One region of the Acetobacter pasteurianus genome, then DNA from elsewhere that is predicted to be linked to it. Evidence: riboswitches for the same ligand, from Rfam matches in the RefSeq annotation. Region 1 holds a riboswitch; each other region holds the start of a gene.
What was found. A riboswitch is a leader RNA that binds a small molecule or an ion and turns the genes downstream of it on or off. The one in region 1 is predicted to bind cobalamin.
Positions count from the first base shown of each region.

Region 2: another riboswitch for cobalamin. It lies ahead of FCN51_RS17175 (TonB-dependent receptor plug domain-containing protein); the one in region 1 lies ahead of FCN51_RS20940 (DUF1636 family protein).
Region 3: another riboswitch for cobalamin. It lies ahead of FCN51_RS19835 (carbohydrate porin); the one in region 1 lies ahead of FCN51_RS20940 (DUF1636 family protein).

Region 1 is NZ_CP039846.2:1,595,801-1,601,099, forward strand. It holds gene FCN51_RS20925 (acetate uptake transporter) at 28-651, opposite strand; gene FCN51_RS20930 (FUSC family protein) at 789-3,044, opposite strand; gene FCN51_RS20935 (MarR family winged helix-turn-helix transcriptional regulator) at 3,034-3,552, opposite strand; cobalamin riboswitch at 3,706-3,942, shown strand; gene FCN51_RS20940 (DUF1636 family protein) at 4,122-4,550, shown strand; gene cobW (cobalamin biosynthesis protein CobW) at 4,547-5,299, shown strand, end outside.
Region 2 is NZ_CP039846.2:795,347-800,645, forward strand. It holds gene FCN51_RS17165 (FecCD family ABC transporter permease) at 1-166, opposite strand, end outside; gene FCN51_RS17170 (ABC transporter substrate-binding protein) at 163-1,074, opposite strand; gene FCN51_RS17175 (TonB-dependent receptor plug domain-containing protein) at 1,074-3,233, opposite strand; cobalamin riboswitch at 3,369-3,601, opposite strand; gene FCN51_RS17180 (Na+/H+ antiporter) at 3,654-5,299, opposite strand, start outside.
Region 3 is NZ_CP039846.2:1,358,335-1,363,633, forward strand. It holds gene gabT (4-aminobutyrate--2-oxoglutarate transaminase) at 167-1,453, opposite strand; gene FCN51_RS19830 (LysR substrate-binding domain-containing protein) at 1,613-2,560, opposite strand; cobalamin riboswitch at 2,678-2,898, shown strand; gene FCN51_RS19835 (carbohydrate porin) at 3,018-4,610, shown strand; gene FCN51_RS19840 (CbtB domain-containing protein) at 4,756-4,974, shown strand; gene FCN51_RS19845 (CbtA family protein) at 4,998-5,299, shown strand, end outside.

The DNA of each region.
Region 1 (5,299 bases):
CTGCGGGGCATGATGTGCGTTGGGTAGTTAAGCGGCTGCGGTTCGGAAAGATACGGAGGTTGGGGCAGGTTTGCCAATTGGCAGCACTGCATATCCATAGGCTTCTTCCAGAATTTCAGCTGCAGCCAGATAGATGGCGGAAAAACCGCAGAACAACCCTTCATAGCCAGCAAACTGGGTAACAACCGGCATGGCCAGCATATCACCCGCGGCAAGCAGGCCGAAAAGAATAGTCAGGCTCAGGAAAATAACCTGATGCGCCCGCGTGGCACGTAGTGTGGCAATAAACATAATAAATGTGAACAATCCCCACGCAAGCAGGTAGCTTCCTACAAGGTTGGGGCTGCTAGCATCTACAATACCAGTATGCGGCAATCCAATAAGTGCCACGAATGACAGCCAGAAAGCACCGTAAGCGGTAAAAGCTGTCATGCCAAAGGTGTTGCCATTACCATATTCCAGCATTCCCGCCAGAATTTGGGCTACACCTCCAAATGTTAGCCCCATGGCCAGAATGGCAGACCCCATAGGCACCAGGTCTGCATTATGTAAATTGAGAAGAACGGTTGTGAGCCCAAATCCCATTAAGCCTAACGGGGCTGGGTTGGCTCTGCGGTATGTCACCGGAGGCGATGTTTCGGAGTATGCCATGCCAGATACTTCTTTTTATGAGTGATGACTTAAACACTAAGCATCTGGATGGGGAGAAGTTCTCTATAAATAGAAAAATTCTGATAAAATTAAATTCATCATCGTGGCTTTTATTTTAGGAAACTTTCTTCTTTATTTTATCCTGCAGAACCCGCACTGACCAACGTAGAAACCGGCGCAGTTGCACCTACCTCATCTACAGAGCGATGGATGGGGCCGTATTTATCATAAAACCCTGGAATAGCCCGGATAATGCCTGCGGCTTGCGTCAGGCAGGAGATGGTTCTGTCCCGCATAAGGTTGGCCCCTTCCTGATCTGTGGTGGTGGCATGAATAACTGCTGCAGCCTGTTCCAAAGCCTCTGCAGTAGATAACGGCGCATGACGCAACATAGAGAAGGCTTTTAAGGCACTTTCAAGAGCAGTGCGGGCCTGCGCATTGAGTTGAACGTGTTCTGCATTCCAGCGTAAGCGTAAGATAAGCCGTCCCAGAGAAAGTGTTGCAAAAGCTGCATCGGTATATCCCTGCCGGTCTATGCCGGAAGGAATAAAGGAAAGGCGCATCATCAACCGTGTGATCTTTTGAAGCTGGAGGCCTTCCCACGCAATCCATTGCACTGGCTTGCGGCTATGGGAAAGAGCCAGTTGTTGCAAACTGCGCGTAAGGGAAGAAACCAGCCGTGCAGCATCTAACCGATGATCTGGTGGTAAAATAACCCGGAAAACCAGTACTAACAGCACGCAGGCAGCCACCATAGTTAGCCAATTATTGGTGAGTGCCAGGTCATTATAAACAATGGGATTGTTGATAGAGAGCAGCATGGTGAAAAACACCGCATACCCAAATGCGCCAATGCTGTAGCGTGGGTGAAACTGCAGCCATACACCGGGTAGCAGAAACAGGCAGAGAGTCAGCCATAAAAGCGGGTAGCCATCTATGCGGGGCAAGAAAAGGGAATGGCATAAAAACCCCATAGGCACTGCCAACATAGTGCCTGTTGCCATCATGGGGCTAGCTTTACCAGCGGAGGGAGCAGTTGAAAGCAGGCTTGAAGCTGCCACCACATACAGGATCAGCATAGGGCCTGCGCTCCAATGGAACACATACCATAACATGCCAGCCAGAAGCGCAATAAACATGCCACGCACGCCATTGCGCAAGGCAACGGGCCATTCCAGATACTGGCGTGTGTAGGAGGATTCACGATCACGGCGCAGGCTTGTCAGATCGTATAGGGCCAGATCTATTTGTACCAGAATATCACGCGTATTATCCAGCGTTGCCAGCAAGCTGGGTGCCGGGTTGTTGCGTGAAAGTTGCTCCAGGTTTTTCAGGCAGTCATGCAGGCAGGCAGATACTGGTGTGGGGTTTTCTAACCAGCCAGGTTGCTCTGTAAGATGCAGAATTTGCTCTAAGGTTTCGGCAACATATTGATGCACAGGGCGTGATTGTGCATCCACTAAAGAGAGATTTAACCAATAAGGATGATAACTGACAATTAGCCCGGTTAAACGATTAAGTGCCAGACGCAGGTTAGAAATACGGGCCTGCATATCGGGGTCATCTGCGGCGGCAAATTCTATGGCAGGAGTTAAGCCTGCCATGCCAGCCAGAAGGCGGCTGCGGCTATCATAAAGGGGCTGTGGCAAACTACGGAATGCTGTGCCCGTGGTTGTGGTATCTGTTATTTCGGAAGGGTTGTTTTCTTCTGCGGCATGTTCTTCCGGTGCAGAAGAAAGGCCTTCCTGCGCATGAAAGTTTTTTGCGTGGAGAATGGTATCACGAAAAGCATTTCCCAGTTTTTCCAAAACGGCGCTGGGCTTGCGAGGGCTTGTTACCATAAACACGCAGGCCGTTACCACCACGCCTGTTACCACGGCAGACAGGCGCCCCATTGCAGACAGAAAAATATTGTCTGGGTCTGCAAAAGCGGGTGCAGCAATAATAACAATTGTATAACCGGTCAGCACAGCAGCATAGGCACGAAAGAAGCGCAGAAACGTGGCAACCATGCAGGCTATGCCTACAAAGACAGAAAGAGCCGCAAAATACAGAACGGGAGACTGCACAAATACAGCCATAATGCCAATGCTGATAACGGCCCCAATAACTGTGCCAATAACACGCCAGACACTTTTGGAAACCATGGCCCCTACAGTTGGGTTTGCCACAATAAGAACAGTTGTGGCTGCACTGAGGGGAGAGTGGAGCTGGAACATAAACGCCAGAAAAACGGCGATGCCGATGCATAAAAACACGCGGGCAGAATAGCCTGCGGTGGCCTTAAAAGTATTCCATTGGGCTTCATCAGAAAAAAAGCCCGGTAAGCAGCGAGACAGCGCAGCGCTAAAGGAAAAGAGCGTATGACTGCTTTGCTCAGATCTAGCGCTCATGATGTGTTTCCAGCATGCAGGAAAGATCATGAATTAAGCTACGCACCTGATCTTCATTAAGGTTCTGGCGAACGTTCTGTTCAAGTTGTGCTGCAATGGTATGGAACAGCGCACATCTTTCCTGCCCAGCAGAAGTGAGCACAAGTTTTTTGGCACGTCGGTCCCGCGTATCCTGCAGGCGTGTGATCAGCTTTTGTTTTTCTAATAAATCAAGAATACGCACCAGTGCAGAGCAATCCACATTCATGGCGGCGGCAAGGTCACTTTGTGTGGCCCCGTCGGGCATCATCATCAAATAAGCCATGGGGCGCATGCTGGCCAATGTCATGCCATGCGGGCGTAAGGCCCGGTCCAGTTGCGTGCGCCAGACTGTGGCTAACCGCATGATGCGGAAAGTAAGTGCCATGTCTGAAAAACGCGTTTCATCCAGCGTGGGCAGAACGCGTGGGGAGGTCATGGAATCCTCATTAGTTAGCGAAAGAATATTTGATATATAAAGTATATTCATACGAATATAACATAGCTGTTTTGCGCGTCAATAATGGAAATAGGGCTGCAAAGCACAGGAACATTAGCGTGAAGCCTAAATCCTGTTTCAGATCAGCAGGCTTTAAAGTTGCAGGATTAAAACTGCGGGTTGAAAGCAAAGGCAGCTTATGCGCATTGTGCGCGGGCTAATGGTGTCCTTTACGGGATGAAAAGGGAAGAACGGTGCAAGGCCGTCGCTGCCCCCGCAACTGTAAGTTACCCATGGTGTTCCGTATGGGCTTTAGGGTCCAATATGCCACTGGCCTTCGTGCAGGCTGGGAAGGTAGGGAGCGCTGATTTATGTTCTGGCCTGTAAGGCAGGGCATATGTGGGTACAAGCCAGGAAACCTGCCATTGGTGCCTGTATGCGTAAGCACGCAGGTAGGCCTTATTTATTAAGTTCTGGCGTTGCTGCTGGCGGGGTGCCCGGCAGGCATAGATGTACCATGGGGTATATTTCCTCTGCTATCTCTGAGGTAGGGGCGCCGGGTTACTGCACCCCTTCAAGTAGCTGTTCTTTTAGAATGGCAGTTCTTTCAGGGATACAGCATGGCCGAAGCATCCGATTCTTCTCAAAAATCACCTCAGAATCGTCCTGTTTTGCATGTGTGCGTTACGTGTCGGCGTGGTGGACCTGCTATGGATCAGCCGCCGGGTGCTCAGTTGTATGCACGCTTGCAGGCTTTGGTGCAGGAAGCAGAAGTTAATGGGCAGGAAGCTCCGGTTCTGTTGCGTCAGGTTCAGTGTCTGGCCGCCTGTGATCGCGGATGCACGGCAGCCATTGCCATGCCAGAGCGTTGGACATGGTTATTAGGGCATCTGGGTGCCGAAAAAGCAGAAGATCTTCTGGCGTATGCCCAGCTCTATGCAAAATCCGCGCGGGGAACAGTTATGCCTTCGCGCCGTCCGGCATCTCTTTCCAATATGGTGCTGGGGCGTGTTCCCGCACAACTTTATGATGAACAGGAGCCTTCATGACAATCGCATCTCGCGTGCCTGTAACCATTATCACTGGTTTTTTAGGGGCAGGTAAAACAACCCTTTTGCGCAATCTTCTTCAACGTGCAGCAGGGCACCGCATTGCCGTAGTGGTGAACGAATTTGGTTCTCTCGGCATTGATGGAGAAATCCTGCGCGGGTGTGGCGTGGAAGGCTGCAAGGAAGATGATATTGTCGAACTGACCAATGGCTGCCTGTGCTGCACGGTAGCAGATGATTTTCTGCCAACTATGGAAGCCCTGTTAGATCGGGCCGACCCGCCTGAGCATGTGGTTATTGAAACATCCGGTTTGGCGTTACCCAAGCCATTGCTCAAGGCTTTTGGCTGGCCAACGGTGCGTAACCGTATGACTGTGGATGGCGTGATAACCGTAGTGGATGCACCTGCAGTATCCACTGGCCGTTTCGCAGATGACCCGGAAGCTATTGCCCAGCAACGTGCGGCAGATCCTTCTCTGGATCATGACAATCCATTGGCGGAGGTTTTTGAAGATCAGATCAACGCCGCAGATCTTGTGGTGTTGAACAAGACAGATCTGCTGGATGCAGATGCGCTCGCACGTGTTGAAGATGAAATCCGCCGTACAGCACCGCGGCCTGTGCAGATTGTACGTGCCACGGAAGGCAAGGTGGACCCCGCCATATTGCTTGGTATTGGCGCTGCGGCAGAAGCAGACCTGGCCGCTCGTCCTTCTCATCATGATGCAGAAGATGGCGAACACGAACAT
Region 2 (5,299 bases), 800 kb from region 1:
ACTGCCCCATAATCACCGCGCCAATGGAATGGGCACCGCTCCACCAATCCGCCAAAGCCGCAGGCACGTTAATGCTGCTTTCCCCCCACCACAGAGAGGCCATAGCCATAACAGCCACCAGCAACGCCAGCAGGGTGTTCAGCACAACGGGGCGCAGGGGCTTCATGGTTGAGTTTCCTTTACCTTGAGCTGTGCGATGGGATTATCTGAAACATGCCTTGCAGCATCAGCCATAATACCATCCCGCGCATGGCGTAATGTGGCCACGGCATCCAGCGTTTGCGGCAACCCACAGAGCCACAGACGGGCTGGCACATCCACAACATGCGGCGGTGCAAACATAGCCAGCATAACCGGGTTGGACAGCATGGCCTGTGCAAGGGAATGGCCGGGACCGGAGGGGTCTCTTACCAATAAATCCGGGTGATAGGCCAAAAGCACCTCTAGCGGCACGCGCCCACCCAAAGGGGGTGTGCCTGCCGTGGTGGCAAAGTTGCGCAAACCGGCATGGGCCAGCACATCATCTGGCAGACTATGAGCGTGCACCACAAAACCATTGGCCTCATACACCACGGCTATGGGGTCTGATACCTGGCGGGTTGTAGCTATTTCTGCCAACCTTGCCTGAAACGCCGCCACAAGCTGCCGCCCGCGTTCTGGTTGCCCCACCGCATTGGCAACTTGCATGATCTGGTCTGGAATATCCGCCAAGGAGGATGCAGGTGGCAACGTAAGCACCTTGGCTCCTACCTCCTTGGCGGCACGCACAGCCAAGCGGGCTGTAAAGCGGCCTGCCAGCACCACATCCGGCTTGGCGGCCAGCACCGTTTCTGCAGTGGATTGCAACACTGGCACATCCTGCGCCTGCTGGCACAACACAGATTCCGTACAATCCCGCGCAAGGGTGGATACGCCTATAATATCCTTATGGTTTGCCAACATAAGGGCCAGCTGATCTGTGCACAGGTTGAGCGATGCCACACGCTCCGCCCGTGCCACACCGGGTGCAAACACTGCAAGGGCTGCACCCAATGCACACACAACCACCCGGCGAAGGAAGACGGAAAGCTGCATCAGTAATTCAGCGTAAAGCCGCCATAGCCTGCGCGGCCGGGCTGAAGGTAGCCTATGGGGCTTTCATACTGGCGGTTGAGCAGATTATCCGCCCGCGCAAATACGGTAACATAGCGGTTGATTTTATAACTAGCTGCCAGATCTATGGTGAAATATCCGTGGTCTTTGCCGCATGTGCTGCAATACTGGTACGTATCGGAAATAACCGGCGTATCGCGCGAACCGCTGACATACAGAATATTGCCCGAAAGCGAGAGCCCATCCACCGGTTGCCATGTGGTGTTAAAGTTGAACTTGTGCTGCGGGCGGCGCTGGAGGGCTTGGCCGGTAGAGGCATCTCGCGCGTGGGTCCATGTATAGTTCAGGTTGAAATCCAGCGTATCCAGCGCTTTCCAGTCCAGATACGCTTCTACGCCATACATGCGCGCACGGGCCACGTTATTGTAGGAATAGGTGGAATAGTAATTTTCGTAAGAGCTGACAGACTGGATAAGATTGCGCACGTGGTTTTCATACCATGTGGCCCCAAAATGCAGTTTATCATGCGCCAAGGTTTGTTCCACGCCCACATCATACCCTATCAGGCGTTCGGCCCGCAGGTTGGGGTTACCCTTTTCCGCATAGCTGGTGGAAATCTGATTGGCAAAAAGCTGATACAATGAAGGACCATGAAAGCCGCTACCCGCACTGGCCTTGATAACCGTGCCGCTGTGCGGAATATGAATGGCCGGAGCCACGCGCCACGTCACGTAATTGCCGTAGCGGGAATTGGCATCATACCGGATATTGGCCGCGCCATATAAAATCTTGTTCCAGTTGCCCTGATACTGCCCGTAGCCCGCTGTAGTATCCATGCCCGCACTGGTGCTGAACGGTGTGGAAGATGCTGCACTCCCCCCTTGGCTGGAATTGAACGTATCATGAAAATGCTCTGCCCCCACAAGCAGAGATCCATATTTGTCCAGATTAACAGTGCCGTGCCAGTCTATTTTAATGCGGCTGGTGCGGTAATATGTGGGGTCATACTGCAAGGCATCGCCTTCCAGCGTGGTGCCGGTTTCTGTCCAGCTTCTGCGGCCCGTCATATACCCCAGACCAATCACCTGATCGAACCTGCCCCCGAAGGAGGACAGATGCGCCGTGCCCCGCACAATGGCCTGATTTTGCGTGGTGTGTTCACGCTCGCTTCCCACATCACCGTAATATCCTAGGCGGCTGTAATATTCATCTTCCATATTATAGGCGCTGTAGGTGTGCAGGTTGCTCTGAATCAGCCGAGCCGTGAGCCCCAGATCAAAATTATGGGTGACATCATAGCCAAGGCGAATGTTAGCGGAGCGGTTATCGTTTCTGTCCCCCCGGTGGCGCTGTTCCTTGTCTGCGCCAAAATAGCGGCCGATATAGCGTGGGATTTCATGAAAACCATCCTGCCGGTAATGGGAAAGCTCAACATTGTAATGGAACTTTCCCTTACTGCCGCGCGCGCCCATAACTTGGTTAAACGTGCCGTAAGATCCACCTTCCACCCGCACAAAAGGCGTAAACCTGCCCTGCCCCTGTGCTGTGGTAATATCAATAACCCCGGCCATGGCATCTGCCCCGTACAGGCCGCTTTGTGGCCCGCGCAGAATTTCTATGCGGCCCATGCCATCGGTTACAAACTGAGCAGCATCAAACGCACCAGAGGTGGAACTGCCATCGTTAATATCCATGCCATCCAGCCGCACTTTCACCTCGTTGGCATTGTTGCCGCGCATGAAAATGGAGGTGGTGCCGCCAAAGCCGCCAGAGCGCACCACATTCAACCCCGGTTGGCGGGCCAGAATATCTGTAAGCGTACGGCGCTGCTGGGTGAGGATCTGCTGTTCGGTCACAATCGTCATGGCCGTGCCAATTTCATCCGCCCGCATGGGGTGGCGTGCTGCACTTACCGTAACGTAATCCGGGTAAGCCTGTGTGCTGCGGGCCTGCACAGCCTGCGTGCCCTCCGCCCCGGTAGAAACAGGCGCATTTTGCGCCGGAGCGGTGGAAGCCACTTTGGCAGCAACAGTGTTTTTACCCGTTGATGTGGTGGGGTTTGCAACATCTGCGGCCATAGCGGCAGTGGTTTCTACCAGCAACAGGGAAGAGCCAGTAAGCAAAAGAGTTTTTAGGCGCATGGGTTAAGGCAATCTCGCGGTTTAACAGCGTTGCCACGAGACTTGGCCCGGCTTTTTCCACCACAGGGCACAAACCACCCCATTGGCTGACCGCTTGCCCAGCCTGCCAGCACACCCCGGCTGACATGCCCCGTCTGCAACTGTGTGCTGATGGCAGGTCTCCTGGCTTGCGGTTTTTCGGTTGTGGCACCCCTTCCCGGAAAGGTTTGTTCCAGTGGGCCAGCGCTTGGCGCTGTGTGTGCACATCCATGCCGCTTACAGTTGCGGGGACAGCCCGGGAATATCGCAAAACCATTGCAGGCAATGGCGCGGGCACCCGGTTCCCTTTTCATTCCCCTAGGGGGGAAACCATCATGCGGTGTGGTTTACAGGCTGGGGGTGGCTTGTCAACAAAAGCACACCCCAGCGCGGCGGCTGGCTTTAGGCTTCACGCGGGAGGCGCTGGGACTGGGAGCGAATAACCTGCTCCTCATAATCCAGTTCCTGCTGGAGCTTCCATTCTGTCTGGTCATTGATCTCGCTGCGTGATGTCATATCCCGCATGGCCTGCCGTTCGGCCCGTAGCAGTTGCAGGCGCAGCGCCAGTTCCATACGCGCATGGCGTAGCGCGCGGCTGCGGTCTAGCGGCGTGATGCGCGGCGTTTCGTCCTCTTCTTCCAAACGGCTGTGATAAAGCTGGTACAGGCGGTCTATCACCTCCTGCCGCAGGGCTTCATCTGCGGCATTTTGCCCCTCCGGCTTGGCAAGTGCTGTGCCTTTGGGGGTGGGGACTGGCGGTTGCGCCCGCGCTTTTGTCAGCACCGCAAGGGCTGCGCGTATCAGCTTCTGGCGGGCCATGTTTTCTTCCTGCGCGTTCTTGTCCACCGTTTCCTGCGGCAAAAAGCGCAGGCACAGCGGGATGAACACGCTGGCTGCCAACAGGGAGAGAACAATTACGCCTGTAGCGGCCACCACCACGGCATCGCGCATGGGAAAGGCATCCGTGCCATCTGTGCCTTCTGGCAGGGAAAGCACAGCCGCCAGCGTAACGGCCCCGCGCACGCCAGCGAATGTCAGCAACATGCTGCCTGCAAAACCTGTGGGTTCAAACGGCAGGCTGCCAATGCGCGCCACCACCCAACGGCCAAAAACGGATGTCCATACACCTGCAAAGCGCATGGCCAGCATGATGGCGTATATCTGCACCACAAACAGGCCAACCTGCCACAAGGCCACATCGTATTTATGGCCCAGCGCCACGCCATGTTGCAGAAGTTCTGGCAACTGCATGCCCAGAAACAAAAAGATAAGCGCGTTAAAAACGTAGCTGACAATGTTCCAGACTGTTGTGGCCTGCAGGCGGGTAAAAGTGGCGGTGTCCTCTATCATGCCGGAAAGTTTGAGCACCATGCAGCCTGCCACGGCGGCCAGAATGCCCGAACATTCAACCGCTTCTGCCGCGGCGTACATTAAAAACGGCAAGAGCAGCACAAAGATGATCTGGGATTGCGGATCATCATACCCACGGCGCACCAGCACGCGGTTGAGCTTAACAGCCAGCCATGCCACCGCAGCGCCTACCAGCAGACCACCCAGCGCCACCATTAAGAATGTGCCAAAAGCCTGCCTGTATGAGAACTCACCCGTAAGGGCATCGGCCATGGCAAAGCGAAAGCACACAAGGCCGGAGGCATCATTAAACAGGGCCTCGCCCGATAAAATCTGCAACAGCCGGTTGGGCACCTTGCGCCCTTCAATAAGGCTGGAAACCGCCACCGTATCTGTGGGGGAAAGTGCGGCCGCCAGTGTAAAGCAGATGGGCAGGCCCAGCTCTGGCACAATCCAGTGGATGGCATAGCCACATACCAGCGTGCTGAGCACCACAAGCCCAAAGGCCAGAAACAGAATGGGGCCGCGCAGTTCTGCAAACTCACGCAATGGCATGCGAAATGAATCTGCAAACAACAATGGCGGCAGAAACACAAACATGAACATGTCTGGCTGCAGGCTGACATGCATGCCCGCCACCGCAGCAAACACACCCAGAATGATAAGGATAACCGGCTGCGGCACCTTCTGTTTAAACA
Region 3 (5,299 bases), 240 kb from region 1:
CTGTTTTTCTTGATCGTTATTTTTAAGACTAAGCAGGAATGATGGCCTGACTATGACGGTATACTTGATGAAATGAATTCTGATTTTAAAAATATATGACAAGGCAAAGAAAAAGGCGGCCCCAGAAAAGGCCGCCTTTTTACTGATGACTGCAGAAAAATGCAGATCAGGCTTTTGCTTCTTCCAGCAGAATCTGTTCGATGATGTCCAAGCCTTCATCAACCAGTTCATCAGATGCAGTCAGCGGTGTCAGGATACGGATTGTAGCGCCCTGCACACCACAGGCCAACAGGATCAGGCCTTTTTCACAGGCACGGGCACACAGTTTGGAACCAAAGCCCTTGCGCTGTTCCACACCTTCATGGCGTTCCAGAATATCAAAGGCAACCATTGCGCCTAGCCCACGTGGCATGCTGACAGGCAGCATATCTGTGCGCTTGTGCCAGCCTGCAATGCGGGCTTTCAGGCGTTCGCCCATGCTGTTGGCGCGGTCCAGCAGCTTTTCTTCTTCAATAATATCCAACACAGCCAGCCCAGCAGCACAGCCCAGCGGAGCACCAGCATATGTGCCACCCAAGCCACCCGGAGGCACGGAATCCATCAGTTCCGCACGGCCAATGACGCCAGAAAGTGGGAAGCCACCTGCCAGAGATTTGGCAATGCACACCAGATCCGGTTCTACGCCAGAATGTTCAATACCAAACAGCTTGCCAGTACGGGCAAAGCCGCTCTGCACTTCATCGGCAATCAGTTTAATGCCGTGTTGGTCGCAAATCGCGCGCAGGTGTTTGAGCAGTGCAGTAGGGGCAACGCGGAAGCCGCCTTCACCCTGCACAGGCTCAATAATAATGGCGGCCACATTGTTGGGGGAGATATCAGCAGCAAACAGGAAGTTCAGCATCTTCAGGCTGTCTTCCACCGTGATGTCATGACCATCGGGGAAGGGGATGTGGTAAACTTCGCCAGGCAGGGTGCCGAAAGGTGCCTTGTAAGGCAGAACCTTACCCGTAAGTGCAGAAGCCAGCAGCGTGCGACCGTGGAACCCACCACAGAAAGCAATCACGCCATTACGGCCAGTTGCGGCACGCGCAATTTTTACGGCGTTTTCTGTAGCTTCCCCACCCGTGGTGAAGAAAATGGTTTTGGCATCGCCAGAAAACGGTGCGCGGGCGTTCAGCTTTTCAGCCAGTTCAATATAGGGCTCGTAAGCAGAAACCTGAAAAGCTGTGTGGGTAAAACGGTCTAGCTGCTTTTTAACAGCGTCCATTACTTTTGGGTGGCGATGGCCAACGTTCAGAACGGCAATGCCGCCGGCAAAATCAACATAGCGTTTGCCTTCCACATCCCAGATTTCGGCATTTTCTGCGCGGTCTGCAAAAACAGGGGTGGAGGTGGCAACACCGCGCGGCACAGCATTGGTGCGGCGGTTCAGAAGGTCTTTATTCGTGGCCATTAATACGGGCTCCCGGGAACTATGTTGCGGGCAAAGTTGTTTCTGTTCCGTAAAATGTTTCGCACGGCAGGGGGAGGAGATTTTTTGTTGCCTCTATGGTGATAAAAAGTCACCATCTATTTGGCGCGTACATATTTGGTGTGCCTATGCCTGCCAGCATTAAGGCAGGGTGGATGTGTTCTGGGTTTCCAGTTCTACTTGTTCCAAAAGCCAGTTTCGGAACGTGATGAGGGATTTTTTCTCCCATGTGGCGGTGGAAGCCCGCAGCAGATAAGCCCCCAAGGCCACTTCTCGCAAAGGGGTTTGCGTAGGCTGCACGCGCACCAGATGGCCTGTTTCAAGATCATTTCCCAGCAGGAAAATATTGCCCAGGGCGATGCCTTCTCCAGCGCGCGCAGCAGCCAATGTAATATGGGCCTGCCACAGGCGCGTTGCGGCTGGCAGTTTTGTGCAGGCAACATTTTGTGCATGAAACCAAAGTTTCCATTCGGCTTCATCTTCTTCCTGCAACAAGGGCGCGCGCAGCAAATCTGCCGTTGTGCGGGGTTGGCCGCCCAGTTCTGTCAGGCAGATGGGGGCCGCTACCGGAAACACATCCGGCCGTGCAATAATCATGCTGCGCGTATTGCGTGGCTCGGCTAACGGAGCATCATCCCGTACATAGCCGATATGGGCATGATTATCTGTTTCCACGCCAGTAACATGAAACGCCGTATTGGCATCTACCGGGCGCAGCATGATTTCCAGTTGAGGGTGTGCACGCCGAAAAGTGGAAAGCCGCGGCAGCAGCCAATGATAAGCAAATCCATGCGCACAGGTAATGGTAAGGGGCGGCGTATGGTTGCGAATATCTGCTGTAGCTGTCGCCAGTTCTTCCAATAATGGGGTGATGCGGGAATAATAGGTATGCCCTGCAAGTGTAAGGGTTCCCGTTTCCTTATCTCGCAAAGGGGTGCCTAGAATATTTTCCAGATCCCGAATGTGGCGGCTGATGGCGGCGTGATCTACGCGCAACTCTGCTGCTGCCCGTCTGATACCGCCCGTGCGTGCAAATGCCGTAAAGGCATTGAGCATGGCTAGAGGTGGAATGCGGTATCGTTGGTCCATAAGTCGCCAGTCAGGGAAAAGTCTGGAGAAACAGGTGGGTTAAAATGAGAGTTCTGGCAAGAGTGATGCACGTATATTCAGCCAAAGATTGAAATATAAGGCCAAAATAAGGTAAGGGTTACGCCACCTTACAACGGTCCCGCGCAAGCGGGTTTGAAAGGGAATGCCGGAGGCTCCAGTACCAGGAACCCAGTCGGCAACTGCCCTCGCAACTGTAGGCGGAGAGCGTATTACTCCTTGGCCGTATAAAGCGGCAGCCACTGGTGGCAACATCGGGAAGGCTGAGTAACGTGCCATGACCCGCAAGTCAGGAGACCTGCCGTTGTTGTCTTGTTTAACCGCCGGGCGAGGGAGCCGGAGGTGGATAATGTACTATGTTTACTCCGCCACTTTTGGCAGGTTTTTCTCGTAATCCCTTTGGTTGTTTTACCTTCATGCTGCGCGGTGAAGTGTAACAATGCCTTTCCCTACAAACAGAATTTGGAAGAGATTTCCGTATTCTCTGCATTGTTTGCTTCTGGCCGGAGGGGTGTTGGGCAACTTGCCCATCCTAGCGCATGGTGAAGAGACGCAGGTTGAGCAGGACCGTCGTCGTTTAGGCAATTCAGGGCCGTTGATTGAACAGATTGACCCGGCCACGGTGCGGGATTCCCAGCGTGCGGCAGAGGCAGCGGCTTCCGAGAAAAAAGGCGATGACACGCCAGACATGAGTGACCACCTGCTGGGCAACATGTGGGGCGCGCGGGATTGGATGGCCAGACACGGCATCAGCTTTGACATTCAGGAAGTGGATGAACTGTGGGGCAATGCCACAGGGGGCACGGCCTCGGGGGCTGATGGCGCCAGCGGGTCGGGCACCGGCCCCGCCTATGATGGTGTGACCATGCCCACCCTGACGGTCGATCTGGAAAAGCTGATCGGCCTGAAGGGCGGCACATTCAATGTCAGCGCCCTGCAGTTGCGCGGGCGCTCCATCTCGCAGGATCATCTGGCCAACTTCAACCCTGTCAGCGGGTTCGAGGCCGATCGTTCCACACGCCTGTTTGAGCTGTGGTATCAGCAGTCCTTTTTGGACGGCAAGCTGGACGTCAAGATCGGGCAGCAGGATCTGGATACCGAGTTCCTGATCAGTGATTACGGGGCTTTGTATCTGAACTCCAACTTCGGCTGGCCCATGGCGCCATCGGTCAACCTGTATGCCGGTGGGCCATCCTGGCCGCTGTCTTCTCCGGCCATTCGCATCCGGTATCGTCCCTCAGACAAGTTCACCTTCATGTTTGCCGCAGCGGATGACAACCCGCCGGGCAATCGCAACAACTCCTTTGGCATCCAGAACGGCGGCAACAGTGCAGATCCCACCAATCAGAATACTCATGATGAAGATGGCGCCAACTTCAACATGGGCACCGGTGCGCTGCTGATTACCGAACTGCAATATGCCCTCAACCCCCAACCCGATGACATGTCGCATGTCACTCAGGACCCCGGTCTGCCGGGTATCTACAAGCTGGGTGGCTATTACGATACGGCCAAATTCCCTGATTACCGCTACAACAATCAGGGCAAGGCTTTAGGGAGTGCGGCGGACACTACGGGCATTCCGCGGTGGGATCGGGGTAACTGGATGGTCTATGGCATTATTGACCAGATGATCTGGCGGCCCTCGCTCCAGTCCCCTCAATCTGTAGGTGTTTTTGCGCGTGCCACAGGCAATGGGGGAGATCGCAACATGATCAGCTTTGCTATTGATGCGGGCATCAACCTCAAGGCGCCCTTCAAGGGGCGTGACAATGACACGGTGGGTCTGGGCTGGGGCATTGGCCGGGCCTCTTCTGGCCAGCGGCGGTATGACCGTAACTCCGGTGCACCTGTGCAGGGCAATGAGAACCATCTGGAACTCACCTATCAGGCACAAGTGATGCCGTGGTGGGTCATGCAGCCGGACTTCCAGTATGTCTGGCATCCCTCTGGCGGTGTGACTGACTGGACAGGTAATCGTCTCGTCGGGAACGAAGCCATCTTCGGCCTCCATTCCAATATCACTTTCTAGGGACGGGGAGAGCAGCAGGCGTGTTCGGAATACTCTTGCTGTCAGGCTTTGTCATTCTATGATGAGGGCTGACCAAACCATGACGTTCTGTTTCAAACTCTTTTGTGCCTGCTCCGGTAGGCTTTATTAAAAAGGATACAACATCATGAACACATCCGTTCATACAGCTATGCCGGTTGCGGCAGCGGGCCAGAGCATTCCGGTTCGTGCCATTTTGCCTTGGGCTGTTTTCGGCCTGATTGTTTCTGCACTGCTGCTCTACTTTGTGGGTGCAGAGCAGGGTGCCACTTCCCTGATTTCCGGACACGCCGTGCATGAGTTTGTGCATGATGGCCGCCATCTGCTTGGTTTCCCCTGCCACTAAGGCATTAGAAGAAAGTTTTACTCATGGTTGGTCGTCTTTTAGCCCGCGGCATGGTCGCGGGCATTCTGGCTGCATTGCTTTCTTTTGTATTTGCAAAGATTTTTGGTGAACCGCAGGTGGCTTTGGCCATTGCGTTTGAAGCAGCGCAGGATGCTGCAGCTGGTGCCGCGCCAGAACCTGAAATGGTAAGCCGTGGTGTGCAGGCATCTTGGGGGCTGCTTACTGCGGTGCTGATGTACGGTGCTGCATATGGCGGTATTTTTGCAATTGTTTTTGCATTTGCTTACCAACGCCTTGCAGCATTAAGCCCGCGTTCTATGGCATT